Regions from separate parts of the Dyella sp. GSA-30 genome, predicted to be linked through region 4. Evidence: predicted binding sites of a transcription regulator. Region 4 holds the regulator's gene; each other region holds the start of a gene.
What was found. The regulator FliA, encoded in region 4, starts transcription of late flagellar genes. The targets are predictions, from matches to a motif close to TAAAGTTTNNCNNNCNNNGGCCGATAA.

Region 1 (7,323 bases), 1.5 Mb from region 4:
TCCTGATCGTGCCGATGGTGCTGTTGTCCGCGATCTCCGGTGTGTGGCTGTCCGGTGGCGACAACAACATCTTCACCCAGATCGGTTTGATCGTGCTGGTGGGCCTGGCGTGCAAGAACGCGATCTTGATCGTCGAGTTTGCCCGCGAAGCGCAGCTCCTCGAAGGCCTGGATCGCAAGCAGGCCGTGCTCGAAGCCGCTCGTCTGCGACTGCGCCCGATCCTGATGACCTCGATCGCCTTCATCATGGGTGTGGTGCCGCTGGTGACCTCGCATGGTGCGGGTGCGGAGATGCGTCATGCGATGGGTGTGGCGGTGTTCGCCGGCATGCTGGGCGTGACCTTCTTCGGCCTGATCTTCACCCCGCTGTTCTATGTGCTGATCCGCGGCTGGACCGAAAAGATGGACGCGCGCAAGGCTGCGCACGCACAGCAACCGGCGCTGGAGGAACATTGAGATGAGCATGCATAACCACAAGAAAAGACCGGGCAACAAGCCCGGTCGCACCCTCGGCACGATGACCGCGATGTTCTCCGCACTCTTGCTGGCCGGTTGTGTCAGCGTCGGCCCGGACTATCACGCACCGCAGGAAAAGCCGGTCGCGCTGCAAGGCGTCGATACGCAACGACAGAGCGAGCAGAACTTCCAGGCCCGCTGGTGGGAGCAGTTCAACGACCCTACGTTGAATACGCTGATCCAGCGCGCCGCGAAGAATGCGCCGGACCTGAAGATCGCCCTTGCACGCTTGCGTGAGGCACGCGCCGAGCTTGGCGTCGCCAAGGCCGATCAGTGGCCGACGATCAATACCGGCGTCGACTACAGCAAGAGCGTCGCCCAGCAACCGGGCTTCACCACGCAACGCGTGCCGGTGCAGACCTATCAGGCCGGCTTCGACGCATCGTGGGAGCTGGATCTGTTCGGTGGTGTGCGTCGCTCGGTCGAGGCCGCCAAGGCACAGGCGCAAAGTGCCGACGCCTCGCTGCAGGATGCACAGGTCACGCTGTTCGCCGAAGTCGCGCGCTATTACTTCGACCTGCGTGGCACGCAGTTGCGTATCGATGTCGCCAAGCGCGATATCGAAAACCAGCAGCAATCGTTGACGTTGATCCGCGCTCGCCTCGATGTCGGCACCGGCTCGGAGCAGGACGTCGCCAGCGCCAATGCGCGACTGGCGCAGGTCGAAGCGGAACTGCCGTTGCTGGAGACGCAGGCCCGCGCTGATGAGTTCCGCCTCGCCGTGCTGCTTGGCGAACGCCCGGGTGAACTGGCCGTCGATCTTACGCCGGTCAATTTCAAGCCGATCGACGTGTCACTGCCGATCGGCCAAGCCGGCGATGTATTGTCGCGTCGCCCCGATGTACGCGTGGCCGAGCGTCAGTACGCCGCGGCCAATGCACGCATCGGTGTTGCCAAGGCCGACTGGTTTCCGCATATCACGCTCGGCGGTTTCTTCGGCTTTCTGTCCGGCCGCAGCAATGATTTCGGTAGCCCGTCGACCCGCGCATGGACGCTGGCCCCGAGCATCAGCTGGTCGGGCCTGAACGTGCAGCGGGTGAACTCGAACGTGAAAGCGAGCGAGGCACGCGCCGACGAAGCTCTAGCCAACTACCAGCGCACCGTGCTGCAGGCTGCCGAGGATGTCGACAACTCGCTGACCTCGTACAACCTGCAACGCGAGCGCGTGCAGAAGCTGATGGAGCAGGCACAGCAAAGCCGTCGCGCGGCCGAGCTGGCAAAGATCCGCTATACCGAAGGCGCCACCGACTTCCTTGAGTGGCTGGATGCCGAGCGCACCCAGCTCACTGCGGAAGACGCGTTGGCCGAAGGCGAGGCAGCAATCAACCTGCGTGCCGTGGCGATCTACAAGTCGCTCGGTGGCGGTTGGGAAGCCTGTGCTGACGAGAAGTGCTCCGAGGTGGCCTCTGCACCATGAACGCCACCGTGCACCGCCTGCCGCGCAAGGCCGCGCGCGGTAGTGTCGTATCCAATGAACCGCCGCCAAGCCAGCGCGTTGCGCTGGTGAGCGGCGGCAACCGCGGCCTTGGATTGGAAGTGGTAAGACAGCTGGCAGCACAGGGCATCACCGTGCTGCTCGGCTCGCGTTCGCTGGCGGCGGGCGAGAAAGTCGCCCGCCAGCTGCGCCATGAAGGCGGCGACGTCGTTGCGGTCAAGCTCGACGTCACCTCCGACCATGACGTGGCCAACCTGGCCAAACATATCGATACCAGCTACCACCGGCTGGATATCCTGGTGAACAACGCCGGCGCGTTTTTCGATATCGACAAGCGCGCCTCCAATGCCGACTTGTCCGTGGTGCGCAGTGCGCTGGACACCAACCTGCTCGGCGCATGGCGCGTGACCGAAGCCGTGCTGCCGTTGATGCAGCGGCATAACTACGGCCGCGTGGTGAATGTTTCCAGCAGTTGCGGCGCGATCGAGATGGAAGGCGAGAATTGTCCTGCGTATCGCATTTCCAAGACTGCGCTCAATGGCTATACCCGCATGCTTGCCGCCGAGCTCAAGGGCAGCGGCGTACTGGTCAATGCGGTATGTCCCGGCTGGGTGGCTACCGATATGGGTGGTAGCGGTGGCCGACCGGTTGCCGAAGGTGCGGAAGGTATTGTTTGGGCTGCGTGTCTATCGCCGCAGCAGGGCAATTTGAATGGGCGGTTTTTTCGGGACAAGCAACCGATTGCTTGGTGAACAAACCGTCACCTCTCCTAACATCGTCATTCCGGCGTAGGCCGGAATCTACCTCTCAGTCTGTCGCTTGTCAGGCAACCTTTCTTAAACGGAAACGCGGAGGAGTAGATTCCGGCCTGCGCCGGAATGACGGGTGAGAAGTGGCCGCGAAACGGGTCAGGCCAAGGCGGCCTCACCCACAAACGCACCACGCATGCCGACCTCAACCGTGCGCTTCGCGTCTGCCACTTTCTCGGCGCCAGGCGCATCCCCATCAATGGTGAAATACCCCATCTGCCGGTGCAGCGCATCGGCCTGATCCTGCATCGACTTGGCCGCAGCCGCCGCCTCTTCCACCAGCGCCGCGTTCTCCTGCGTCACCTGGTCGATCTGCGTGATGGCGATATTGACCTGATCGACACCCGCCGACTGCTCCTGACTGGCAGCGGCAATCTCGGCCACGATATCCGTCACCCGTTTCACACCGCCGACAATGGCCTGCAACGCCTCAGCCGATTGCGCCACTAGCATCTCGCCCACTTCGACGCGCTCGGTACTCTCGGCAATCAATCGTTTGATATCACGCGATGCCGCGCCACTCGATTGCGCCAGGCGCCGCACCTCGGTCGCCACGACACCAAATCCGCGGCCATGCTCACCCGCACGCGCTGCCTCGACCGCGGCATTGAGCGCCAGCAGATTGGTCTGGAAGGCGATCTCGTCGATCAGACCAACGATGTCGGCGATCTTGCGGCTGGACTCGCCGATATTCGCCATGGCCTGCATGACCTCTTCGGCCACTGCACCACCGCGCTCGGCCTGTTCGCGCGCGGCACGGGTCAGCTGGTCGGCTTGCAATGCATTTTCCGCATTCTGTTTAACCGTCGCAGTCATCTCTTCCATGGAAGCGGCAGTTTCTTCCAGGCTCGATGCCTGCTCCTGCGTGCGCTGCGACAGATCATCGTTACCTTGCGCGAGCTGCTGGGAATTCAATGTCACCATGCCGGCACCGCGCTGCACCTCGGCCACGATATCGGCCAGGCGACCGCGCATGCGATAGAGCGCGTCGAGCAGGCTGCCATCCGGGAACGCCAAGCCGGCTTCGGCACGCAAGTCACCGTCGGCAATACGCGTCGCGATCTTTACCGCATGCGAAGGCTCGCCGCCGATCGTCGCCTTGATGCTGCGCATCGACAGCCAGACCATCAGCACCACCACGAAGGCGATGCCGCCCGCGCGCAGCAGACTCTTGATCAACTGCGCATGGAAGGCCGCATCGATCTGATCGAAATAGGCACCCGTGGCGAAATGGATATCCCAGGGCTGATACCACTGTGAGTAGCTGATCTTCGCTTTCTGTTCCTTCGTCGTGGGGATCAACTGCACATAACGCGTCATCGCATGACCGTCTTTCAGGTCCGCGGTCATCATGGCGGCGTAGTGGTGAAAACCCTTGGCATCGGCATCGTCGCGAATGCTCTTGCCGATGTCGCTGCCGCGCAGCGGATGCATCAGCAGCTTCACGTCCGAATCGAAGGCGAATACATAGCCGGTGCCGCCGTCCCAGCGCATCGCCTGAATTTCGCGCAGCGCGGCCTTGCGTGCATCCGCATCGCTCATGTCGCCCTTGACGGCACGCTGGCGATAGTCGTCCGCGATCGCCACCGCGCTCTCGACCTGCTGATGCAGGCTGTCGCCAAGCGCCGCCATCTGTACGTCGCGACCCTCGATACCGGAAATAACGGTCAACCCGATCAATCCGGCCACTACGGTCAGCATCACCATCCACACACGCGTGTTGAGCGTGGTGCGGCCGAACCAGTTGAACATACCCATGGCTTCCCCCGTGACTTATAACGGCGACGCTTTCGACCTCTCATGTGGGCCCCGTGAGGGTCCGGATGGATCATTAGTGGTCGTCGCTTAGCGGGGTTAACGGCTCTGGATCGAAATTCTTTACGTGGCCATTTGGCCTATGGCAGGGCGTTTTCCCTGCCTAGACAATAATTTGTGCGGCAAGCAGAAACCTGCGAATCGCCTGTCTCCGCGTCAGCTGGCAAGCGTCAGCAGCACCTTGCCGATGGCCGCCCGGCTCTCGATAAAGGCATGAGCATCCTTGCCGTCGCGTATCGGAAAACGTGCAGCGATCTGCGGCTGCACGGTGCCCCGGCGCACCAGCTCGAACAGCGCGTTCGCACGCTCTCGCCGAATGGAGCCGCTGGTCAGCACGTTCCATAGATCGCCGCCGGTAAGCGTCAGCGAGCGATCCATCAACAGGCGCGGATCGACCGGATCGGGATCGCCCGCCGCCATGCCATAGAACACCACGGTACCGCCGATGCGGGTTGCCGTGAGGCTATCGCCCAAGGTGCGCCCAACCGAGTCGTACACCACGTCCGCACCGCGACCTTCGGTCAAGGTATGGACTGCCGGTACCAGCTCGGCATAGTCAATCGCCAGCACCGCACCGGCAGCCAGCACGGCCTCGCGCTTGACCGTGGACGAAGCGATACCCACGACTTTCGCGCCCATCGCCTTGAGCATCTGCGTCAGCAACAAACCCACGCCGCCGGCCGCCGCGTGAACTACCGCGACATCGCCCGCCTTGACGCTGTAGCTGTCGCGTACCAGATACTGCGCTGTCAGCCCCTGCAGCAAAACCGCAGCAGCCGTGTCGGCATCGATATCCGCCGGCAGGGGAATCAGCTTGTCGATATCGACCGCGACCAGCTCGGCATTGGCGTACGGCATATCCGCAAAACCCACGCGCGTGCCGACCGGGAACAAAGTGTCGCCTTCAGCCGCCTGCTCGATAACGCCGGCGCCTTCGTAACCGAGGATCCACGGCGCCTGGCCGCTCAAATGATAGTTGCCGTTGCGCCGGTACACGTCGGCAAAGTTCAGCCCCGCGCACTGCATGCGCACCAGCGCCTGGTGCGGCGCAGGCACCGGATCGGGCCGCTCGGCCCAATGCAGAACGTCGGGACCGCCGAAATGGTTGAAGATCAGTGCGTGCATGGGGAGACCTGGTGCCGTCGAGCAGGCTATTAGACCACCACGCACCCTGCCGTAGCCGTCAGAGACCCAGCAGCTTCATCAGTATCAAGACGCCTATCGTGGTGATCGCGGTCGACACGATGCTGATGATGGCGGCCTTCTTGAAGGTCGTCGCCAGGATCCACTGATAGATCAGTGTTGCCGCAATAAAGCTGACGATAAATTCGAGTGGCGACGCCAGATGCAGATGCTCAAGCGCCCCGGTCACCAGGGAGCAGAGAAAGATGGCGAAAACCACCGAGCCCAGCCCGGCCTTGTTGGCGCCCAGGAGGCGGGCCATATACATGACTGGCGCGATGATCAGCACCGCCAGCACAACGAGTATCAGCCAGAATTTCACGCCCCTGCTCCCTTGAACGATCCATCGCAAGATATTGTAATGTCGATGATTTCTATTATCTCGTCAACTCGGATGGGGCAAGGCATGTCTCCGCCGGTGAGACCGCGGGCGCGCACACTGAGCCCATGAACGAGCCTCCTCGCGCCCTCAAAGGCCGGGGCGCCGCCTCCAATCCGGAGGGGCGCTTCGAGTCGATCCGCCACCATGTCGAAGACGATGGTTGGCAACACGCCCTGCTGGACGAAACCCAGCCGCGTCCGCGCACCGAGGTGACTGAAGAGCGCGCGCGCAGCGTCATCAGCCACAACGACTCGCCCGACATCCATTTCAGCCAGGCATTGAATCCCTACCGCGGCTGCGAGCACGGCTGCATCTACTGCTATGCGCGCCCATCGCATAGCTATCTGAATCTCTCGCCCGGGCTCGATTTCGAAACCAAGCTACGCGCCAAGAGCAACCTGGCCGAGGTGCTACGGCTGGAGCTGGCCAAGCCCGGCTACAAGATCAGCGCAATCAATATCGGCAGCAATACCGATCCCTATCAACCGGTGGAGCGCCGCTGGCGGCTGACGCGCGCTGCGCTGGAGGTGCTGGCCGAATGCCATCACCCTTGCACCATCGTCACCAAGAACGCGCTGATCGAACGCGACATCGACATCCTCGCATCGATGGCACGCGAAAACCTAATCCACGTGCTTGTCTCGATCAACTCGCTGGACAATCACCTCGCCGCCAAACTGGAACCGCGCGCCAGCGCACCGCATCGGCGTATCAAGACGATTGCCGCCCTGACCGAGGCCGGTGTACCGACCGGCGTGCTGGTGGCGCCGATCATCCCCGCGCTTAACGACCGTGATATGGAAGCCGTGCTGGAACAAGCCGCGGCTGCCGGTGCTCGCCGCGCCGGCTTCACCACCGTGCGCCTGCCCTATGAACTGAAAGCCCTGTTCCGCGAATGGCTGGCCCTGCATTTCCCCCAGCGCGCCGAGCACGTCATGAGCCTGATCCAGCAGATGCATGGCGGCAAGGATTACAAAGCGGATTTCGCCACGCGCATGCGCGGTGAAGGCGTGTTTGCACAGATGATCAAGAAGCGCTTCGACGTCGCCTGCCGCAAGCACGGTTTCAACCAGGCCTATGAGTTGAAGCTTGATACATCCCGCTTTGTGCCGCCACGGGAGCCTTCGGCGCAGGGGCAGCTGTTTTAAATGAGATAGCGTTCTTCAGCCAGTCTGTTTCATCCCT
Region 2 (7,323 bases), 1.7 Mb from region 4:
CGATTGCCCAACGTGGTAATTCAACTGGCGCGCTACCTGAGCGCCGATGACCGCATCGTAAAGATCGCCAAAGGCGTGGCCTTGCTCGAACGCGAGCTCATGATCACTGCCATACCGATAGCGTTGAAAAAACTCCGCCGTGGTCCCCATGACACGAAAGCCGCGGTGCGAATCGCCCAGGGAAATCGGTACGGTCCAGCGAACCTCGGGCAGCGCGGCGATTTCCTTGTAGCTCTGCCAGGACACGTTGTTGGTGGCATCGCCCAGATGGAACACCGAGTACAACAACAGGTTCACCGGCCCCGAACGCGCGCCCACGATCAAGTCGGTACGCGATACGGTGCTGGCAAAACTGCTGCGCGCATCCTGGCGCAATCGCTCGACACCCAGTAGCAGCCATACGCTCAAGGCGATAGTGACCACCGTAAGCACCGCGGCGACACGCCGCTGCCGCAAACTACGTAGCGCAAGGCCCAAGGCTCTCATCATGCCGGCTCCCGTTGCATGGCGCGGGCGCTCAACTTGATCACCCGATCGAAATGGCGGGCGAGCGCCATGTCGTGACTGACGAACACCAGACTGCTACTGGCGCGTTCGCATTCAGCGAGCAGCAGGCGAAGAAAGATATCGCGCGCATCGGTGTCCAGGGCCGAGGTAGGTTCGTCGGCGATGATCAGCTCCGGACTGCCGATCAAGGCACGCGCGGCGGCGACGCGTTGCTGCTGTCCCACACTCAGCTCGGTCACCCGGCGTTTGCGCAGGCTCGTTTCATCCAGGCCCAACGCCGCGAGCAGACGCATGGCTTCCAGGCGAGCGGTCACGTGCCCGCCGGCACGCTGTTCGCGTCGCGGCGAAAATGCGCAGCTCAGCAATACGTTGTCGAGCACGCCCAGATACGGCAGCAGATTGAATTGTTGAAAGATGTAACCGATATGATCGGCGCGAAACCGATCGCGTGCCGCAGCCGGCAAGCTGGACAACACCGTATCTTCGACGCGCACGTGGCCTGCGCGCGGTACGGCAATTCCGGCCAGCAGACTGAGCAACGTACTTTTGCCACTGCCGCTCGGACCGCAGACGAAAACGCGCTCGCCGCGCGCGACCTCGAAGCGCGACAAGGCAATGACATCGCTCTTGTCCCAGCCAAAGCGCAGATCGAGGCAACTCAGCAACATCGCGTCACCCCACGGAATCACGGTGCCAACATCACGCGGTATTCGCCCTGCCCCAGCTCTTGCCGATCCTGTTTTTGCGGCAACACGATATTGACCACAAGGCGATGCGTCGCGGGGTAACGATCGGCCAGGTGGATATCGATATGGTCCAGCCGATCCGGCTGGGTGCAGCGATAGTCGTAGCGTGCATCGATATCCGCATGACCTTGCGTGACCACGGCTGGATCGAGCCCGCGCGCCTGCACGCTGCTATGGGTCAGCACGCAGGCAGCCGCGCTCGCCGGAATCAACCAGGGCGCTGGATCGCGCATGGCGGCGAGAACATCGGCCACCTGCTTGCTCTGCTGCCCATCGTGCGGCGGGTGTTCGAAACCGAGCATGTTGATGGCTGGGGCATCCAGCACGACTTGCAGCACCGTCGCGTCCAGCCCGACATCCACCGTCGTCGTGCCGTGCACATGGGCTTCTTGCTGGCGCACCGTCTGGGCAGGAGCTGGCACCAGGGCCGATGCCAGCACCAGACCGACGGTTAGCGACAGGACAAGTTTCATGGCGGCTCCGGCTAATAAGTAACGTTATAACATAACGATCATAGGCCGCAACGGCACCCGAGGACACACGACTTCTGGCAGGGGTCGTAGCCGGCACTGTCATGAAATCTTGGGCGTTTGACATCCGTTTGCCACATAAGCAGACGCATCATGTCGCGCTGCAACGTCGGCCGGTCGCCGACGTCAAGTTTCCGCCCGAAGCGCCGATGAAATCTGCCAGTTCTGCGCTTTCCGAGAGCAGCCTTGTGATGATCAAAGCCATGTCCGACGCCGCTGAGCGAGAACGATCGCTGCTTGACCAGGCGCTGGCGTCCGATGCGCTGACCGCCCATTTCCAGCCGGTCGTACATATCGAAACGCATGCGGTCGTGGCGCACGAAGGGCTGATACGTTCCGTCCTGGCCGGCACGGCACTGACGCCGATCGATCTGTTGGACCTGGCGCGGGCGCGTGGCCGCCTGGCCGATTTCGAACTCGGCGCCGCGCGCTGCATCGTCAACCAGTTTGCGCAAACCGGCGTTGGTGGTCGCCTGCTGATCAACCTCAGCGCGCATGCCATCCTGCAAGCCGGCGTCAGGCCCGAAGACGTGATCGACGCCTTGACCGTGCCGGGCTTCGACCTCAGCCGCGTCACCATCGAACTGACCGAACGCGACATCGTCGAGGATGCGGCCAAGCTCGCGCACAGCCTGGGTTACCTGCGCGCCAGCGGCATCCGCATCGCGCTGGACGATTTCGGTAACGGCCATTCCAACTTCGAGATGTGGAACGAGATTCATCCGGAGGTGGTAAAAATCGACCGCTACCTGATCAACGGCCTTTCGCGCAGCGCGGAGAAGCTGGCCATCGTGCGTGCGCTTTGCACCGTGGCCGAAACCCTCGGCGCGGACCTGGTCGGCGAAGGTGTCGAAGATGCTGACGACCTGCGCATGCTGCGCGAACTTCGCATCCCCTATGCGCAAGGCTTTCTGATTGCTCGTCCCGCGCCGGTGCCGATCGTCCAGGTGAGCCGGCAATACATCGATGCCGTCACTGATCCGGATGTCGTCGTGCCACCCAGTTTAAGCGGCCCGGTCACCGCGCGCCCGCTCAAGGCGGAGCACTTGTTGATCGAAGCGCCGGCCGTATCGCTGGCGCAGAACAACGACCACGTGGCGGCGATCTTCTCCTTGCATGAGCGTCTGCACGCCATTGCCGTGGTCGACCAAGGCAGGCCCGTGGGCATCATCAATCGCCGCCATTTCACCGAACGGATGGCCCAGCCGTTCGCGCGCGAGTTGTTCGCACGCAAGGTCTGTACCGCGTTCATGAACGACGCGCCCCTGCTTTGCGATGCCGAACAATCACTGCAAAGCATGGCCGACATCCTGCGCGGCGAAGACCAGCGTTATCTGAGCGACGGTTTCATCATCACGCGTGGCGGCATGTATCTCGGCCTGGGCACCGGCGAATCACTGGTGCGCCGAGTCACCGAAATTCGCGTCGAAGCGGCGCGCTATGCCAACCCCTTGACCTTCCTGCCCGGCAATATCCCGGTTACCGAACATCTCGAGCGCCTGTTGCAGGCGCGACGGCCGTTCGTGACGACCTATTTCGACCTGGACTTCTTCAAGCCCTTCAACGATCACTACGGCTATTTCCGCGGCGACGAAATGATCCGGCTGCTGGCCAGCGCCCTGACCGGCGACCTGCGCCAGGACAGCGACTTCGTCGGGCATATCGGCGGCGACGATTTCATCGTGCTGTTCCAGAGCAACGATTGGGAAGAACGCTGCCGGCAGATGCGCGAGCGCTTCAACACCATGGCCGCCACCTTGTTCGACGATGTCGACCGGCTACGCGGCGGGATCGAAGCCGAAGACCGCCACGGCAACCTGCGCTTCTTTCCGCTGACCACCGTCTCGGTCGGCGCCGTAGCCATCGTCGACGATTTCCCCAGCGAAGCCGAAAGCGTCGCCAGCCTGGCTGCCCAGGCCAAGCGGACGGCCAAGCGGCAGTCGGACGGCTTTCATGTGGACCGCTATCGAGCCGATATGCATGTGTTGGCGATCAGCGAAGCGCCTGGTGGGCCGATCGACATCGAGCCCTGAGCGGATACGCGACCAACCACAGCGCAATCGTGCATTCGCAACCGCTCTAAATCCGCGAGGCCAACATAGCCCGCCGGGAAACAATATCCAACGCAAACGCCAGCGCGCACAGCACAAGGCAAAGCACGCACACCCCGCTCCAGCCCGCAGCCGCCCAGGCAGCGCCCGCGGCCAGCGCCCCCGCACCACCACCCACAAAAAATACGCCGACAAACAACCCATTCAATCGACTGCGCGCTGCCGGATCCAACATATTCACCGCACGCCGCCCAAGCGTCTGATCGCCAATGGCCCCGGCATCGATAACGATAGCCGCAAGCACCAACGCCCCCAATGCAAGCATCGGGTGCGCATCAAGCGAAAACCCAAACCAGCCGGCTCCCGCCATCGCGGCAACCAACACGCCCAGAACCATGATCGCATGCGCAACCGGCATCCCAGCCACGCTGTAACCGCGGTCACCGATACGCCCCGCAATAGGCGCAACCACCGTTCCCGCCACGCCCGCAAACGCGAACAGCGCCACGCCATGCGCACTCAGTCCAAACGGCTGCTGCACCAACCGCAAACCCACTGCCGTCCAGAACGCGGTGAATGCACTCATGCCGATCGCCGCAGAAAGCGAATAGCGGCGCAGCACCGGCTCGCGCTTCCACAGCGTGACCAAGGAGGCCATCAAGGCCCGATACGAACTGACACGCTCAGGATGCCGCTGCGGCAGCCAGCGAAACAGGGCAAAAGCCAACACGGCATTCATCACCGCCAGCAGACCGTAAAACGAACGCCAGCCAAAGCTCCCCGCCACCGTGCTCGCCAGTGGCCGCGACAACAGAATGCCGATCATCACCCCGCTCATTACATTACCGACCGCCGTGCCACGACGATCCGGATGCGCCATCGCCGCCGCCAGCGGCACCAGAATCTGGATTGCGCACGACGTTGCGCCAGCGATGCACACGGCAAACAGGAACCACGGAGCGGTTGGCGCAATCGCCGCCAGACCAAGCATCAGCGCGCAACAGCTCAAGGTCACCACCGTCAAACGCCTGTTCTCAAACAGGTCCGCTAGCGGCACCAGAAACAACATGCCTACCGCATAGCCCAACTGCGGCAACATCGCCACCAACCCGGTCCACGATGACGGTAGATGCAATGCCTGCCCCACCGGCCCCGTAAGTGGCTGTGCAGCCGAAAGATTCACGATGATTACGCCAACGGCTAGCGCAAACAGGAAGGTCAACGGCCCGGTCAGGGTTTCGAGCGGCTCCTGAGCGGGCTCGACAGCCAGCTTGGGGCGTGTGGCGTACTGCATGACAGCGAGGCCTTGCATGAAGAATGGTTGATCATGCTAAATAGGCACGCACCATGCTTCAATTGAATAATCTTTATAGTCTTTATGCTATTGACTCATATATCGAGACTAGGTCATCCCGAGTCCGCCACATCCAGCAATGCTTGACTCTCATCTACGTCGTGCAGCACGCCCTTACATATCATCTAGCTCCTGAAGATATCCATGTGATAAAGACATTGCTCTTCGTCACAGGCCGTCGGCATCAGTCAAGGACGCGCCGGCCCATCAGCAGAGGGGCCGTCTTGCACCAAAAATATCTGCTAAGTATCGTTTGAACTCTAAATCGCTCTGTCACTCCAAACCGGTGGCCTCACGTCCAAAGCACTATGCCCATTCATATTTTAATTGTTATTCAATAAGTAATTTATTTTCTCCACAACACTTCTAGCCTCAGAAGACCAAGGTGGCACAGTCATTTTTGCCAATCTGTAGAATTTTATCGCGAGATCGAATTTTTCTTCCCTTTCAAAAATTGAACCTCTCATAAAATCCAGCATCCACGGAAACTTTGATTCTGACGTAACTCCATCTACTTCGTTAATGGAAATAGCTCCGTTTGCGCGCCATTTTTTAATAAGATCAGCGCATGGCGAAGATCCATGATACCTACAGTTATCATATCCAACCCAGGCCATGGACTGATAAAATGCCTCACTAGTACTCATGGACTCAAACGCCATCCCGTATTTAGTCATAGCCTCCGCAACAGTGGAAACTTTATAAGGATCACTCATCTTCAACGCCTGAACGGCATACCACAGGAGCAAACAGGTCCTACAGACTGCCCCCGGCCTTTCTTTGAACCTTTCAAAACCTTTGCTCCAAGTCTCATGATTTTCGGCGAAACGCCCTCTCGCAACTGCGCGAATGACAAGAAAAATTAAACACATCCATTTTTCAATAAAGTATTTCATGCCCAGCAGTCTGGACAGTCATCACCTTTGACCGAATTATTCTGCTGGCTAGGTTCTGGCGTAGGCTGCTGTGAAGGAGTCGGCGAACTGTTACGATTTGGGCTAGCATTTGGATCCTGTTGATTACTTGGCGGGGGAACATCAGGACCCACTGTAACCGCCGGATGACCGTGAAGATTCTTAACAAGCTCAGCAATAAGTTTTAGCACATCGATAAAATCGTCCACACGTTTTAATGGATGCTCCTTTATCTCTTGCGGAATCCAAGGCTCTTGTTTTCCCTCTCGCAGATCTTGCGGCCTCGGCCTCGGCTTTAGCCCCGCCTCTCTAGCAAGATCCGCCGCTTTTTCTGCTGCCGTTCGAGGAATGGGATTTCGTATACCCTGTCTTATGGCCTCAGACAAGGGGGTCGGCCTTAAACCCGCCCTCAGCATGGCATTCGGCTCTACAGGCGAACTTGAAAAAAATATTTCTTGCCTCCCATCCGGATCAATATAAATTACGGGATTGTCCAGAGTGTAGGAATACCGGTTTAATTGATAAAGACCACTGACAGGCTGCTTATCTATCGGGTCAACGCCTAAAAAACGCCCCACTTGCGGATCATAGTAGCGAGCTTGCATATATACGAAGCCAGCATCGGCGTCATTTACGTGCCCTGTAAAACCAGGACCATTGGCATTAACGCCCGCCGCCTGGACACCATAAGGGCGATAGTCAAAACTGGCAGTAACTACACCTTGGCTATTCGCCTCAGCCAAAGGCGTCCCTTGATGGTCAGTATAGACATAGACAGTATTACCCGCATCAGCGCCAATCGAAGTTAGTCCAAGTACAAGTGCAACCAAGAACAACTTAAGACTTAATCCGCGACCCATAATCTCACCCTTCGATTGATCCAACCAGCACTACCACTCGGTCACGACAACACCGGCACTTATTCCCCACCCCCGGATGCCAGCTGCCAGGTTATCCATGAACTATAAGCAGAGCAGCCGCTTGCATTGCAGGCCTGGACGTGAAACGAGGCCGCTCCAGTCACTAAAAACAACTGGAAGTAGGTTGTTGCAGACCCGCTATAGATCGTTGAAAGATTTCCGCCAGGATCCCGGTACTGAAGGTTGTACGTACTGGCGCCACTGGAGGCGTTCCACGAAAAGTGCAGTATCGGCTTATCGCTCGGTCCGGTTTGGGTCAAAGCGAACCCGGTGGGTGTTGCCGGAATCAGCGACACAACTG
Region 3 (7,323 bases), 390 kb from region 4:
TCCAGCGGTTTCCAGAATCCGCCCGGTGCGCAGATGGGTGCGCGCGTCACGAGCTTTTTCCGTCCGGACTGGTACCTCAAAGTAGCGGTGTTCGACGTCAATCCGACGCGTTTCACCGACCCCGACCAGGGCTTCCGGCTCGACGCCCGCGGTTCGACCGGTGTGATCTATCTCTCCGAACTGGGCTGGAGCCCTGGCCTGGGCGAGGACAAGCTGCCCGGCCATTACAAGATCGGTGCGTACTACGACACCAGCCGTGCGCCTGATGTGGTCAACGCGAAAATCCAGCACGAAGGTCGCTACAGCGGCTGGCTATCGCTCGATCAGATGATCTTCAACTTCGGCGGCGACAACAAGCGAGGCATGGTGCTGTTCGGCAACTGGACCGAGAGCAACCATAGTACGTCGCAGATCGCCAGTTACGATTCGCTGGGCTTCCTGTTGCTCGGTCCGTTTGCCAATCGCGCTGACGATGTACTGAGCGTGGGCTGGGCCAAGTCGTATCTCAATACGCGCAAGTTCAACGCGCAGGTCGCGGCTAAGCCGAACTTCGGCTACCTGGGCGCGGAGCAGTACGTCGACGTGTCCTACAAGATCCAGCTCACGCCCTGGATGTTCCTGACGCCCGACGTGCAGTACCTGATTCACCCTGGCGTGTTCAGCGCCAAGCGTTATCCCAACGCCACCGTGCTCGGCGGCGAGATCTCGTTCAAGTTCTGAGCGTGGCGCGCGTCCGGCGCACCGCGTCTATTCGCGCACCGGAAAGCGGGTGCATGCAAACAGGAGACGAAAGCAATGGCTGATTGGATCACGCTCACCGCTGCCGACGGGCATGACATGGATGCCTATCGGGATGGCCCAGACGATTCGCCCTATTGCCTGGTGGTCTTGCAGGAGGTGTTCGGCGTGAACAGCCATATGCGCTATGCCTGTGCGCAGCTGGCCAAGGCGGGTTTCTCGGTGATCGCGCCGGCTCTGCTCGATCGCGCCGAGCGCAAGGTCGAGCTCGGTTACAGCCCGGAAGACCTGCAATACGGTTTTGCCCTGCGCGCGCAGGTACCGGAGTCGGCCTCGATGATGGATATCGAGGCCGCACGGGCAGCGTTTGGTGCACGCAAGGTCGGCGTGCTCGGATACTGCTGGGGCGGCCGGGTTGCCTGGTTGGGTGCTACTCGCAGCGATGCCTTTGCCGCATCGGTTGCCTGGTATGGCGGCGGCATCGTCAATCACAAGGACGAGGTGCCACGCTGCCCGGTGCAGATGCATTTCGGCGAAGTGGATCATTCCATTTCGATGGCCGACGTCGAGGCGATCCGGGCGGCGCAGCCGGGTATCGACATTTTCGTGTATGACGGCGCATCGCATGGCTTCGGTTGCGAGGAGCGGCCGACGTTCGACCAGGCTTCGTATGACCTGGCGCAGTCGCGCACGCTGGATTTCTTCCACAAGCATCTGGCCTGACCCGCCATGGCCGGACGCTTCTTCGAACAATTCCAGGTCGGCGACCGCTTTGTGCACGACATCCACCGCACCGTGACAGAAACGGACAATCTGCTGTTTTCCACGTTGACGCACAATCCGCAGCCGCTGCACCTGGATGCCGAATACGCGCGGCAGAGCGAGTTCGGCCGCATCGTGGTCAACAGCACCTTCAGCTTCAGCCTGATGATCGGCTTGAGCGTAGGTGACACTACCTTGCGCACCATGCTGGCGAACCTGGGCTACGACCGCGTGAAGACGCCGCAGCCGGTCTTTATCGGCGATACCCTGCACGCGGAGACCGAGGTTGTCGATCTGCGCGACAGTCGTTCACGGCCAGAGGCGGGCATCGTGGTGTTTCTGCATCGCCTGATCAATCAGCGCGACGAACTGGTCTGCGAATGTCAGCGCACGGCATTGATGCACAGGAGCCCGACATGAGATTGCGCTCATTGTTGTTCGTACCCTGCGATCGCGCCGAACGCATGGTCAAGGCCGCACAGTCGGTGGCCGATAGCGTGGTGCTCGATCTCGAAGACTCGGTGGCGCCGGACCGAAAGGCCGATGCTCGCATCATGCTCGCCAGGTTTCTGGCGACCCAGACGCGCCACACCTTGTTGTTCGTACGCATCAATCCCTTGCAAGGCGGTCTGGCGCGCGCGGATGTCGAATGTCTGGCCGATCATCCACCCGACGGCATCGTATTGCCCAAGGCAGCGGGGCGCGAATCGATCGCTCAACTCGATGCGCTATTGGGCCGCGTCGGACTGGCGCATTTGCCGATCCTTCCCATTGCGACCGAGACGCCCGCGGCGATCTTCGAACTGGGAACCTATCGCGATGTCTCGCATCGTCTGTTCGGTTTGACCTGGGGTGCGGAAGATCTGTCTTCGGCGATCGGTGCCGTCGCAGTGCGCGAGGCAGGGCGATTTACTTCACCTTATGAGCTGGTGCGATCGCTGTCGCTGTTTGCCGCGCATGCAGCAGGCGTGCCGGCGATTGAAACGGTGCATCCCGATTTTACGGATCTCGAACGTCTTTCAGCGGTGGCGACGCGCGCCGCACAGGATGGTTTTACCGGCATGATGGCCATTCACCCCGCGCAGCTCGATACCATCCATCGCGCGTTCGAGCCTTCCGAGCAGGCGCTGGCGCGTGCTCGCGCTATCGTGGCCGCCTTTGCAGAAAACCCGCAGGCTGGCGCGGTGTCGTTACGGGGCGAGATGGTCGATGCACCGCATCTGAAGCTTGCACAACGGATGCTGGATCAGCGCTAGCCCAGGTTGGCCAGCAGCCAGTTGGAAAACTCCCTCACCTTGCTGTCTTTCGCACTGTTGGTGGGCGTGACCAGGTGATAACCCAGGTCGCGTCTCAGCACCGGAGCGCACGGGATGATCAGGCGGCCTTCGCGCAGATCGTCTTCCACGTAGTTCTTCTGCAGGATGGCGATACCACTGCCTTCGATGGCGAAGCGATGCACGATGCCCAGGTCCTCGAACGAAGTCAGTTGCTTGAGCGCGTTTTCGTCGTCCACGCCGGCGCAGCTGAACCAGTCGGGCCAGTCGTTGACGCGTGCGTGGGTCTGCAATAAGGGCTTGCCGACCAGGTCCCGCGCTGTCTTCAGATGCAGCGCTTTTGCCAAGGCCTTGGTGCAGACCGGGATGAGCTCGTCGGCGAACAGCAGGTGGCTGGTCAGCCCTTTCCAGCGGCCGCGACCGTAACGGATGCCTATGTCGATATCCTGATTTTCGAAATCGACCAGGCTCGCGCCGGATACCGAGACCAGCCGCAGATCGATATGTGGAAACTGTCGGCTGAAAGCGGGCAGGCGTGGTGTCAGCCAGCGGCTGAGCAGCAGCGGATAGCCTTTGATCGTAAGCGTCGTGCGCGGCGACACAGCAGCGCTGAAGCTGGCGGTTGCCCTGCGCACATCATCGAACGCGGCATGCAGCGTTTCCGCATAGGCCGCGGCGTTGGGCGTCAGCTCCAACTGGTTGCTTTTGCGTTCGAAAAGCTTCGCGCCGAAGTACTCCTCGAGGACCGCAATCTGGTGGCTGATCGCCCCCTGGGTAACGTTGAGCTCACGCGCGGCCTTGGTGAAATTCAGATGGCGCGATGCGGCCTCGAATGCCAGCAGGGGGTTGAGCGGGGGCAGCGAACGCATCGGTCATCTCGGTGGACGTGAATCGTGTGATGAGTATAGGCGTGCACGAAATCCTTGAAATCTTGCTACGCCGCATAGCGAAATCCCCCCTATTCGTCATCCCGGCCTGCGCCGGGATGACGAATAGGGGGAACCGGGGTTATTCGGATGAGCCGGTCTCGCCACTGGCCATTTGGCCTATCAAGATTTTTCGATCCCCCGCCGATAGCCCCCCCATGGCCGGACGATAACCGGTCTAAGTACGGGTAGTAGGCAGTAGGCATGACAGGGGCAAAATCTATGAAGACCATGAAATCGCGCTTTGCCGCGATCCTGGGCGTGGTTGCTATCGGGCTGGTGGCACTCACGGTCTTTGCCTCTTTGCAAAGCCGGTCGACATTATTGGCCGAGCGTAAGCAAAACCTGCGCGGCTATATCGACGCCGGGCAGGCCATTATCGATCGCTATGTGGCGCTGGAATCGTCCGGCAAGCTCAGTCGCGCCGATGCACAGCGCCAGGCGATGGACGAACTGCGCGCGATGCGTTGGGACAACGGCACCGGGTACTTCTTCCTGATCGATTCCGGGCCGGTGATGCTGATGCATCCGGTATCGCCCAAGATGGTCGGCAGTAATGTGGGCGATAAGAAAGACACCAACGGCAAGGAACTGTTTCGCGCCATGGTGGCGCTCGACAAGCGCGAGGGCCATGGTTTTATCGACTACACCTGGCCCAAGCCCGACGGCAAGGGCGCGCTGCCGAAGATCAGCTACGTCAGCATGACGCCGGCCTGGGACTGGCATCTGGGCACGGGTGTGTACATCGAAGATGTGCAACAGGCCTTCTACCGTGTGCTGCTGGAGTTCGGCGCGTTCGCCGCGCTGGTGGCCTTGCTGGTTTTCGGTGTGGTGCTGATCGCGGTGCGTGGCGTGGGCCGCAGCATCGGCGGCGAGCCGCACATGGCCATGGCGATGGCGCAGCGCATTGCCGACGGCGATGTGCGTGCGCATGGCGATGAGTCGTTCCATGAAGGCAGCGTGCTGCATACGCTCGCCGGGATGCGGCAGCGCCTGGCCGATATCGTCAGCGACGTGCGCCAGGGTGCCGACATCGTGCGTAGCGGCGCCGAGCAGATCTCCCAGGGCAACGACGATCTTTCGCAACGCACGCAGGAGCAGGCCGCGGGGCTGGAAGAAACCGCATCGTCGATGGAAGAGCTGACCGCGACGGTGCGCCAGAATGCCGATAACGCCAGCGCCGCCAATCAGCTGGCGCGCGATGCTCGCGACGAAGCGCGCCAGGGCGGCGACGTCGTGGCCAAGGCCGTGCACGCGATGGACGAGATCGGCGACTCGAGCCGGCGCATCGGCGATATCGTCGGCCTTATCGACGAGATCGCTTTCCAGACCAACCTGCTCGCGCTCAACGCAGCGGTGGAAGCGGCGCGTGCCGGCGAGCAAGGGCGAGGTTTTGCAGTCGTAGCCACCGAGGTACGTAACCTGGCCCAGCGCAGTGCATCGGCGGCGCGCGAGATCAAGGTGTTGATTCACGACAGTGCCGAGAAGGTCGAAAGCGGCAGCCGACTGGTCAGTCACTCAGGCAGGGCGTTGCAGGACATTCTTGCCAGCGTCAGCAAGGTGTCGGACATCGTTGCGGAGATCGCGGCGGCAAGCCAGGAACAATCGGCCGGCATCGAGCAGGTCAATCGCGCCGTGCTGCAGATGGACGAAACCACGCAGCAGAATGCTGCGTTGGTGGAAGAGGCCGCCGCGGCCAGCCGCGCGATGCGCGAGCAGGCCGACCATCTGGCCAGCCGGGTGGCGTTCTTTCAGCTGGCCGAATCATCCTCGCCAGTATCAGTATCTGACATGGCCCGACAACGCGAAGAGCGTTGGCGCGATGCCGGCGCCATGGACATGCGCGGCGGTTTTGCCTCGGCGTAACGCCGGGCAAAAAAGAGCCGGGCATATAACCCGGCTCCTGGCTTTTTACATGCTGCAGATCAGCGCCGCAATGCGCGCGGATACGCCCGCAGATGATAGACACGGTGCACATGTCCGGCGCCCAGCCAGCCACCCACGGCCGCTGTTACCAGGCCGATCAGCAGGCCGCACACCAAGGCCCATAAGCCGGCGGCGAGATTGTGCGCGGTGCGGTCGGCGGTACTTTTCGCATCCGCGCGGGCCGCGTTCGTTTCAGCCGATAGCCCGGCCAGCGTCTGCGCGGCGGCGGCATGCGTTACGCCCGCATTGGCCGAGAACAGGCTCGCTGCTGTTTCATCCTTGCCTGCGAGCAGCGCCGCGACGATAGGCATCGTCGCACCGTGATCGCGTGACGCGGGCAGTCGCGATGCGATATTGGCGTCGAGTACGGCTACCGAGCCGTCTCCCATCAAGGCTGCATGGGTATCGGTACCGCCTTGCATGGGACCGTGCTCATCGTGCCCCATCGACATGCCGTTATGCGCATGCATGGCACCGGCCAGTCCCAGGGCAAGCCACAGCATGGATGCGGTGACCGACAGCCCCCATACGGCGACGCCGTGCAGGCTGCCGATGGTCTGGTCGTCATGGGCGTCGAACCAACTGGTAAACAAGCCGCCGACAAACAGCGAGGCGGCCCATACCAGCACGATCCAGATGCCGCTGCCGATACCCACGGCCTTGGCTGCGCCGCCCATGTGGTCGGCGTCGAATGAGGAAAATCCCATCGCCAAGCCGGCGAGATAGAGCAGGGCTGCTACGCCGGTGGCCACCAGCCAGCCGGCAAAGACAGCGCGAAAGTTCATGGCCCGCCAGGTGGCGGGATCGTCATTGAGCGATGCAATGGCAACGTCGGTCATCGTGAGTTCTCCTTGGCGGTGGCGATCAGGCACAACCGCGTAACAGGCCGATCAGGATGAGCACCGGTAGCGGTACGCCCAACAGCCAGAGCAGGACGTAACCGATCCCGCCCTTGCTTTTCGCCGGTCCGATCGAATCGGTAGGTTTCTGTGTCGTATTCATGGCCCCTCTCTCTATGCGTGAAAAGCGTCGTGGCTTGTTAAGTACGCTCCGCACGGTGACCGAGCTGTGCAATTCATGCGTCGCAGGCGATGACATAACGGGGTAGTTCAATTGCCTGGCAGGGGTGCCCAGGGCACTCCCGAGCCTGCAGGGCGAAGACGATGCAAGCTAAATCAACGGGTTATATGGCGCGCTCGGAATTTACTAAAATTAGTAACATGAGCCCGACACCCATCCAGCAACGCCTCCTGCAGTATCTGCGCCGGCATATCGCCGACCATGGCTATCCGCCTTCGCAGATGGAGATGGCCGCTGCCCTCGGCCTCAAGCAGAACCGTTCGGCGCGTTTGCATCTGGAAGCGCTGGCGCGCCTGGGTTTGATCGAGCTGATCGATGGCACGGCGCGAGGGGTGCGATTGATCGAGCCGACACAGGATGCATCGCGCGTCTTGCAGGTACCCTTGCTGGGCCGTGTCGCCGCTGGCCGGCCGATCGGTTCGGATACCGACGTGCAACGACATGTCACGCTCGATCCCGGGCTGTTTCGCCTGAAGCCCGATTACCTGCTCGAAGTCGTCGGCGATTCGATGTTGCTCGATGGCATCCTCCCGCACGATCTGATCGGCGTGCAGCGCGCATCCACGGCGCGCAATGGGCAGATCGTGGTGGCGCGCATCGATGGCGAATTCACCGTC
Region 4 (7,323 bases):
GCGGCCAACGCACCGAAGCTGGTCGAGGACCTGGTGCCCAAGCGCCTGTCGCTCGGCGTGGTGGTCAAGGTGCTGCAGAACCTGCTCGCCGAGCGGGTGCCGATCCGCAATATGCGCAGCATCGTCGAATCCTTGGCGGAGCACGCCAGCCAGAGTCAGGATCCCGGCACGCTGACCGCCGCCGTGCGTGTCGCGCTGGGTCGCCAGATCGTTCAGGAGATCGCCGGCCTGGGTACCGAAATTCCCGTCATCACGCTGGCGCCGGAACTGGAGCAGATCCTGCTCGGATCGCTCGGCAACGCCGGTGCGGCGGGCGCCGCGGTCGAACCGGGCCTGGCCGACCGCCTCCAGCAGAGCGTCGCCGAGGCCGCGCGACGCCAGGATCAGAGCGGTGAACCAGCGGTTCTGCTGGTGCCGCCGCAGCTGCGTCCATGGCTCGCGCGCTTCACTCGCCACGTGGCACAGAACCTGCACGTACTGGCTTACAACGAGGTGCCTGACAACCGACGGGTTCGGTTGGTGCAGGCGCTGGGTCGATAACCTCTAGAGCGGAGATGGGAGATGGGTAATGGGGGCGCATGCATGAAACGTATCGAGCAGCTTGCAGGCTCGCGCGGCGCATCGGTTGTCGCGCTCCCGCTACCCATCTCCCACCTCCAAGCGCGGAGCGCGTAAGCATGAAGATCAAACGTTTCGTCGCCTCCGACATGCGCCAGGCGATGCGCGAAGTCCGCGAAGAGCAGGGGCCGGATGCGGTGATTCTGTCGACGCGTCGACTTGATGACGGCATCGAGATCATCGCGGCAGTCGATTACGACGAAGCCCTGGTGCGCGAAGCCGCGCGGCACGGTGCGCCGTTGCCGGGTGCCAGGCCGGAGGCGCCGGTGGTTGCGCCCACGCCGCCGAAGCCCGAGCGCACGCCGTTGCTGACGCGCGCCAAGCAGGCGATCGCAGCCGCTCATGCACCGGCTGCACCGGTGACGCAGCCGGCGGCGACGGCATCCGCACACGCCGAGGTCGACGATGCGCCTCGCGGCCAGCCAGCGTTGCGCGATATCAGCGTGGCGCAGGAACGTGTTGCGCGTCCCGAGCCGCAGCAGTCCTATGAAACTGTCGCACAAGCGCAGCCCACACCGCGCGTCGAGCCGGCACCGATTCAATCCATGCTCGAACGCGCCGCGCAGGACAGCGCCCGGATGCGTGCCGAACTGGGCGACTTGCGTTCGATGCTCGAAACGCAGCTGTCGAGTCTGGCCTGGAACGATATGGAGCGCCGCCATCCGCTGCGCGCGCGCATCCTGCGCGATCTGACCCGGCTCGGTATCGAAGCCGATGTCGCGCGCAAGTTGATCGATGAACTCCCCGATCAGATCAGTGCCGAACAGGCGCGCTACCTGCCGTTGGGCGTACTGAGCCGCAGCCTTGCGGTGAGTGGCCGCGATCTGGCGGCGACCGGTGGCGTGATCGCACTGGTCGGCCCGACCGGCGTCGGCAAGACCACCACCATCGCCAAACTGGCTGCGCGCGCCGTCCTGCGTCATGGCGCCGGCCAGGTCGCACTGATCAGTACCGACAACTATCGCATCGGTGCCGCCGCGCAACTCGAACACTACGGTCGCCTGCTCGGCGTGCGCGTATTCCCCGCGCATGACGCGGTCAGCCTGCGCCAGGTACTTACTTCATTGCGCGGTCGCCAGGCCGTGCTGGTCGACACCGCCGGTGTGGCGGGTAACGATCCGCGTCTGCAGCAGCAGATGGAGCTGCTGCACGACGTAGGCGACGTGCGCGTGTGCGTGGCGATGGCCGCCAACACGCAGGCACAGGCTCTGGACGCCACCATTCGCGCCTACCTGCCGCTGAAGCCGCAGGCATGCATTCTGACCAAGCTGGACGAGACACCGAATCTTGGTGGCGCCTTGTCCACGCTGATCCGTCATCACCTGCCGCTCGACTACGTGACCGACGGTCAGCGCGTGCCTGAAGACATTGCCGCCGCCGATGCGCGCGCACTGGTCTGCCGTGCCGCGCAGGCGCTGAAATCCAGCGGCACTACCGAAGACACCACCATGGCCGATCGTTTCGGCCTCAGCCTGGCGAGCGCTTGAACCCCATGGGAACCTTAGCGATGAATCAGGCGTGGGGATTGCGGCAGATGTTTCCTGCCCTTGCGGCACTGCGTGCGCGCGACGCGCACGCCAGCGAACATCTGCGTGGAGATCAGGCGATGGGTTTGAGTTCGACAGTGCCGCGGCCGCGCACTCGCGCGATCACGATTGCCGGCGGCAAGGGCGGCGTGGGCAAATCCACCGTCGCGGTGAATCTGGGCATGGCGCTGTCGATGGCTGGGCACGAGACCATGCTGCTCGACGCGGACATGGGCCTGGCCAATGTCGACGTGCTGCTCGGCCTGACGCCGTCGCGGCATATCGGTCACCTGCTCGACGGCAGCTGCACGCTGGACGAGCTGGCGGTGACTGCGCCGCATGGCCTGAAGATCATTCCGGCCGGTTCGGGCGCGCGGCGCCTGGCCCAGCTGAGCAATGGCGAGCATGCGGCGGTGATCCGCGCCTTCGACGAACTGGTGCGCCCGCCCCAATACCTGCTGGTCGATACCGCCGCGGGCGTCTCCGACAGCGTGGCCATGTTCGCGGCCGCGGCCGACGACGTCATCCTGGTGGTCTGTGACGAGCCGGCCTCGCTGACCGATGCCTACGCCCTGATCAAGGTGCTCAGCCGCGACTTCGGGGTACGCCGCTACCGCGTGGTGGCCAATATGGTGCGCCATGCCGGCGAGGCTAAGCACTTGTATGAAAAGCTTTCTCGGGTCAGCGACCGGTTCCTCGACGTCGCGCTCGACTTCATGGGGATGATCCCGCACGACGAGTACCTGCGCCGGGCGATCCGGCGCCAGTGCGCGGTGGTCGATGCCGCCCCGGGCAGCCGGTCGGCACAGGGATTCAAGCAATTGGCAGGTGCGGTCGATACATGGGGTGAACCCGAGTACCCCAACCACGACCGGATTGCCTTCTTTGGTGGTCAGGCGGCGTTGGAGCCAAGCCTGGCAGGGGATGGGTGGGCGAGATGAGCGTGGCTTCCGAATATCTGCAACTGCAACGCGAGAGCACCGAAGACATGGTGCGTCAGCACGCGCCTCTGGTGCGGCGTATCGCCTATCACCTGATGGGGCGTTTGCCGTCGAGCGTGGACGTGGACGATCTGGTGCAGGCGGGCATGATCGGCCTGCTCGAGGCCGCACGTAATTACGCCACCGATCGCTCGGCCAGCTTCGAGACCTATGCCGGCATCCGCATCCGCGGCGCCATGCTCGACGAGTTGCGCAAGACCGACTGGACGCCGCGCTCGGTACATCGCAAGTTGCGCGAAGTCACCGAAGTGGTGCGTCAGATCGAAAACGAAACCGGCGCTGATGCCATCGATGCCGAGGTGATCCGGCGCATGGGCATCACCGCGCAGGAGTACCACCAGATTCTCGCCGACGCGACCAGCGCGCGTCTGCTCAGCCTCACCGCGCCGGATGACGACGAAGGCGGCGCTGCGCTGGACGTGGTCGATCAGGATGGCCTGGAGCCGCAGGATCGCGTCGAACAGGAAGGCATGCGCGAGGCCCTGATCGACTCGATCTCCGGCCTGCCCGAACGCGAGCAGCTGGTGATGTCGCTGTACTACGAACAGGAATTGAACCTGAAAGAAATCGGCGCCGTGCTCGGCGTTACTGAATCGCGCGTGTGCCAGATCCACGGCCAGGCGCTGGTGCGGTTACGGGCACGGATGTCCGGTTGGCGCGATGGCGCCGGAAATGGGGAACGGGGAGCGGGGAGGGTCGAGCGCCGCCGCTGACCTCCAGCTATCCGCAACCTTCTTTTCCGTTCCCTGTTCCTTATTCCCCGTTCCCAACCTACAAGCCGGAGCCCTCCCGTTGGACAAGAACATGAAAATCCTGGTGGTCGACGACTTTTCCACCATGCGGCGCATCGTGCGCAACCTGCTGGTCGAGCTGGGTTTCTCCAACCCGCTGATCCAGGAGGCCGAAGATGGCAATAACGCCATGACGATGCTGCGCGAGATGCCGTTCGACCTGGTCGTGACCGACTGGAACATGCCCAACATGACCGGCATCGACCTGTTGCGCGCGATCCGCGCCGAGCCCTCGTTGAAGGGCATGCCGGTGCTGATGGTGACGGCGGAAAACAACCGCGACCAGATCATCGCCGCCGCGCAGGCTGGCGTGAACGGCTACATCGTCAAGCCGTTCACCGCGGCCACGCTGAAAGAAAAACTCGACAAAATCTTCGAGCGGCTCGCCGCGCAAGGAGCCACCGCATGAGCACCTCTTCGTTGCTACTTTCCGAGACCGCCTTGCCGACCGAGCTGCAGCAGCTGCTCAACAGTGCCGACCGCGCCGATTTCGAACTGGCGCTCGATGCGCTGGCACGCCAGCGTGAACAGCATCTGTTCCGCGCCTTGGGCCTGCTGGCGCGCGACCTGCACGAAGCGGTACGCCGCCTCGGCAGCGACCTGGCATTGGAAGGCGTACCCGATAGCGTCGCCGATGCGCGCAAGAACCTGCTCGATGTACTGGAAATGAGTTCGCAGGCCGCGCATCGCAGCCTCGATTTCGCCGAACGCATGCGTCCGCAGGCCGAAGCGCTGGAAGCCAACGCGATCGAAATCCTCGCGTGGAGCGACGAGAACGAAGCCGGTGCCGTGCTGGCGCGTCAGGCGCGTGAATTTGCCGCCGCGAGTCGCGATGGTCTGAACGACATGGTGCTAGCGCAGTCCTGGCAGGATCTTTCCGGTCAGCGCATCAAGAAGGTCGCGCATTTTATCGGTAGCGTGGAATCGTCCCTGCTGGAACTGGTTCGCCTCACCGGTGCATTGGCTGGTGGCGAAGCGCCTGCTGCAGCGGCCAAGGTCAACAGCCAGGACGAGGCTGATCGTCTGCTTAGCGAATTCGGTTTCTAAAGGAACTCAAGCGGATGTCTTCACCCTTGGACGATGAGCTGCGCGATGACTTCCTGGTCGAAGCCAGGGAGTTGCTGCAACGCTTGAGCGAACAGCTGGTTGAGCTGGAAGCGTCGCCGCGCGATGCCGAACTGCTCAATGCGGTCTTTCGCGCGTTTCACACCGTCAAGGGCGGCGCCGGCTTCCTGGCTATCGACCCGATGGTGCAGTTGTGCCATCAGGCCGAGGATCTGCTCAACGAAGCGCGCAACGGCGTAGTGGTGCTCGACTCGGCGCAGATGGATGCCTTGCTCGAAGCGCTCGATCTGCTCAACGTGCAGATGGATGCGATGAGCTCAGGCGACACCTTGCCGGCGCCGGCTGCCAGCCTGTTGCGTCGCCTGCAAAGCGGCGTAGCGCATGCGCCCGCACCCGCGCCGGTTGCAGCGCCGATGCCCGCACTGACGGAAGAAGGCGGCGCGATCGACGACAGCGAGTTCGAGGCGTTGCTGGATAGTTTGTACGGCCGCAATGGTGCACCGGGGGCGCCTGCGCCCGCGCCCGCCGCATCGACCGCAATCAGCGACGATGAATTCGAGGCACTGCTCGACAGCCTGCATGGCAAGGGCGCGGCACCCACGGCAGTGGCACCGCCTCCGGTGGCTGTTGCAGCACCGCCGGTCGCTGAGCCCACACCGAAATCGCCTGCGCGTGCTCCGGTACAGGCCGAGCAAACCGTGCGTGTCGATACCGGTCGTCTCGACGATCTGGTCAATCGCGCCGGCGAACTCGTGCTGGTACGTAACCGCCTGCTGAGCCTTGCCTCGCGCAGCGGCGACGAAACTCTGGAAGTGGCGGCGGGCGATCTCGATCGTGTCGCCGATGATTTGCAAGGCGCGGTACTGGGCATGCGCATGCAGCCGGTAGGGCGCCTGTTTCAACGCTTCCCACGCATCGTGCGCGATCTCGCGCGTCAGCTCGGCAAAGAGATCGAGCTGGTGACCGAGGGCGAAGACACCGATCTCGATCGTGGCCTGGTCGAAGCACTCGCCGATCCGCTCGTGCATTTGTTGCGTAATGCGGTCGATCACGGCCTGGAAATGCCAGAGGATCGCGAACGCGCCGGCAAGCCGCGCAAGGGGCGTGTGCGGCTTTCGGCCAGCCAGCGTGGCGAGCGGATCGTCATCATCGTTTCCGACGACGGCCGCGGTATGAATCCGCAGGTGTTGCGGACCAAGGCGGTGGAGAAGGGCGTTATCGACGAAGATCAGGCCGCGCGCCTGAGCGAAGTCGAATCGCTGGAATTGATCTTCCGCCCCGGCTTCAGCACGGCAGCGACGGTTTCGGACATCTCCGGCCGCGGCGTCGGCATGGACGTGGTGAAGACACGCATCATCGAGCTCGGCGGCACCTTGCAGGTGCGCTCCAAGCTCGGCCAGGGCAGTGAGCTGGAACTGGCCGTGCCGCTGACGCTGGCGATCCAGCGCGTGCTGATGGTCGGCGTGGGTGACCGTCTGTTTGCGCTGCCGTTGAGCAACGTCAGTGAAGTATTCGAACTTTCCGCAGGCCAGGATCAATGGCTGGATGGGCGTCGTGTCGCCGCACATCGCGGCCGTGCGTTGCCGTTGGGCGATCTGTCCGCATGGGCACGTGCGCACGGCGCTGCGCCGCCACGCCAGGTCGTGGTGGTGCACATCGGTCATCAACGCATCGGCTGCCTGGTGCACGCGGTGATCGGTCGCGAAGACGTCATGGTCAAACCGCTTGGTCCCTTGTTCGCCGACACGCCCGGTATTGCCGGTGCGACCGTGACCGGCGACGGACGGCTGGCACTGGTGCTCGATCTGGCCGGTCTGGCCGACGAGGGCGGCGCACTGCTTTCAACCGCTTTGAAGGAAACGGCTTAAGTCATGGATCTGGTCAGCATCATCGGAACCATCCTCGCCTTCGCGGTGATCGCGATCGGTACGATCCTCAAGGGATCGACGCTCGAGGCACTGTGGAATCCGGCTGCTTTCGTGATCGTATTCCTCGGCACCATCGCCGCCTTGCTGGTGCAGACGCCAGGCAAGGTGCTCAAGCGCGCCGGTGGCATGCTGCCCATGGTCTACAAGCCGCCGCGTCATCAACCGGCCGATCTGATCAGTCGCATCGTCGGCTGGAGCGAGCTGTCGCGTCGCCAGGGGCTGCTGGGTCTTGAGCCGCAGATCAACGCCGAGCAGGACAGCTTTGTGCGCAAGGGCCTGCAGTTGCTGGTCGATGGCAGCGAACCCGAAGCGATTCGCGGCGTGCTGGAAGTCGAGCTGGGCACGCGCGAACAGATCGACCTGGATGCCAGCAAGGTGTTCGAAAACGCGGGGA

Region 1: QMG46_RS04530 (methyl-accepting chemotaxis protein) is a predicted target of FliA. The motif match lies at 4,614-4,640, and genes of this name have one in related genera.
Region 2: QMG46_RS14360 (GGDEF domain-containing protein) is a predicted target of FliA. The motif match lies at 1,910-1,936, and genes of this name have one in related genera.
Region 3: QMG46_RS23145 (methyl-accepting chemotaxis protein) is a predicted target of FliA. The motif match lies at 3,825-3,851, and genes of this name have one in related genera.

The regions. Positions count from the first base shown of each region.
Region 1 covers NZ_AP027042.1:1,013,576-1,020,898, reverse strand. Annotated here, with positions in the region: gene QMG46_RS04545 (efflux RND transporter permease subunit) at 1-455, shown strand, start outside; gene QMG46_RS04540 (efflux transporter outer membrane subunit) at 463-1,932, shown strand; gene QMG46_RS04535 (SDR family oxidoreductase) at 1,929-2,702, shown strand; gene QMG46_RS04530 (methyl-accepting chemotaxis protein) at 2,859-4,517, opposite strand; gene QMG46_RS04525 (quinone oxidoreductase family protein) at 4,731-5,699, opposite strand; gene QMG46_RS04520 (hypothetical protein) at 5,758-6,078, opposite strand; gene QMG46_RS04515 (PA0069 family radical SAM protein) at 6,204-7,286, shown strand.
Region 2 covers NZ_AP027042.1:3,261,647-3,268,969, reverse strand. Annotated here, with positions in the region: gene QMG46_RS14375 (ABC transporter permease) at 1-489, opposite strand, end outside; gene QMG46_RS14370 (ABC transporter ATP-binding protein) at 486-1,175, opposite strand; gene QMG46_RS14365 (ZrgA family zinc uptake protein) at 1,193-1,726, opposite strand; gene QMG46_RS14360 (GGDEF domain-containing protein) at 1,987-3,816, shown strand; gene QMG46_RS14355 (MFS transporter) at 3,863-5,146, opposite strand; gene QMG46_RS14350 (hypothetical protein) at 5,512-6,084, opposite strand; gene QMG46_RS14345 (RHS repeat domain-containing protein) at 6,081-6,986, opposite strand; gene QMG46_RS14340 (hypothetical protein) at 7,022-7,323, opposite strand, start outside.
Region 3 covers NZ_AP027042.1:5,382,070-5,389,392, reverse strand. Annotated here, with positions in the region: gene QMG46_RS23170 (carbohydrate porin) at 1-720, shown strand, start outside; gene QMG46_RS23165 (dienelactone hydrolase family protein) at 796-1,461, shown strand; gene QMG46_RS23160 (MaoC family dehydratase) at 1,468-1,920, shown strand; gene QMG46_RS23155 (HpcH/HpaI aldolase/citrate lyase family protein) at 1,917-2,756, shown strand; gene QMG46_RS23150 (LysR substrate-binding domain-containing protein) at 2,753-3,643, opposite strand; gene QMG46_RS23145 (methyl-accepting chemotaxis protein) at 3,923-5,566, shown strand; gene QMG46_RS23140 (hypothetical protein) at 5,626-6,465, opposite strand; gene QMG46_RS23135 (hypothetical protein) at 6,491-6,628, opposite strand; gene lexA (transcriptional repressor LexA) at 6,847-7,323, shown strand, end outside.
Region 4 covers NZ_AP027042.1:4,989,340-4,996,662, reverse strand. Annotated here, with positions in the region: gene flhA (flagellar biosynthesis protein FlhA) at 1-540, shown strand, start outside; gene flhF (flagellar biosynthesis GTPase FlhF) at 678-2,105, shown strand; gene QMG46_RS21525 (MinD/ParA family protein) at 2,153-3,085, shown strand; gene QMG46_RS21520 (RNA polymerase sigma factor FliA) at 3,082-3,858, shown strand; gene cheY (chemotaxis response regulator CheY) at 3,938-4,345, shown strand; gene QMG46_RS21510 (protein phosphatase CheZ) at 4,342-4,983, shown strand; gene QMG46_RS21505 (chemotaxis protein CheA) at 4,998-6,869, shown strand; gene QMG46_RS21500 (flagellar motor protein) at 6,873-7,323, shown strand, end outside.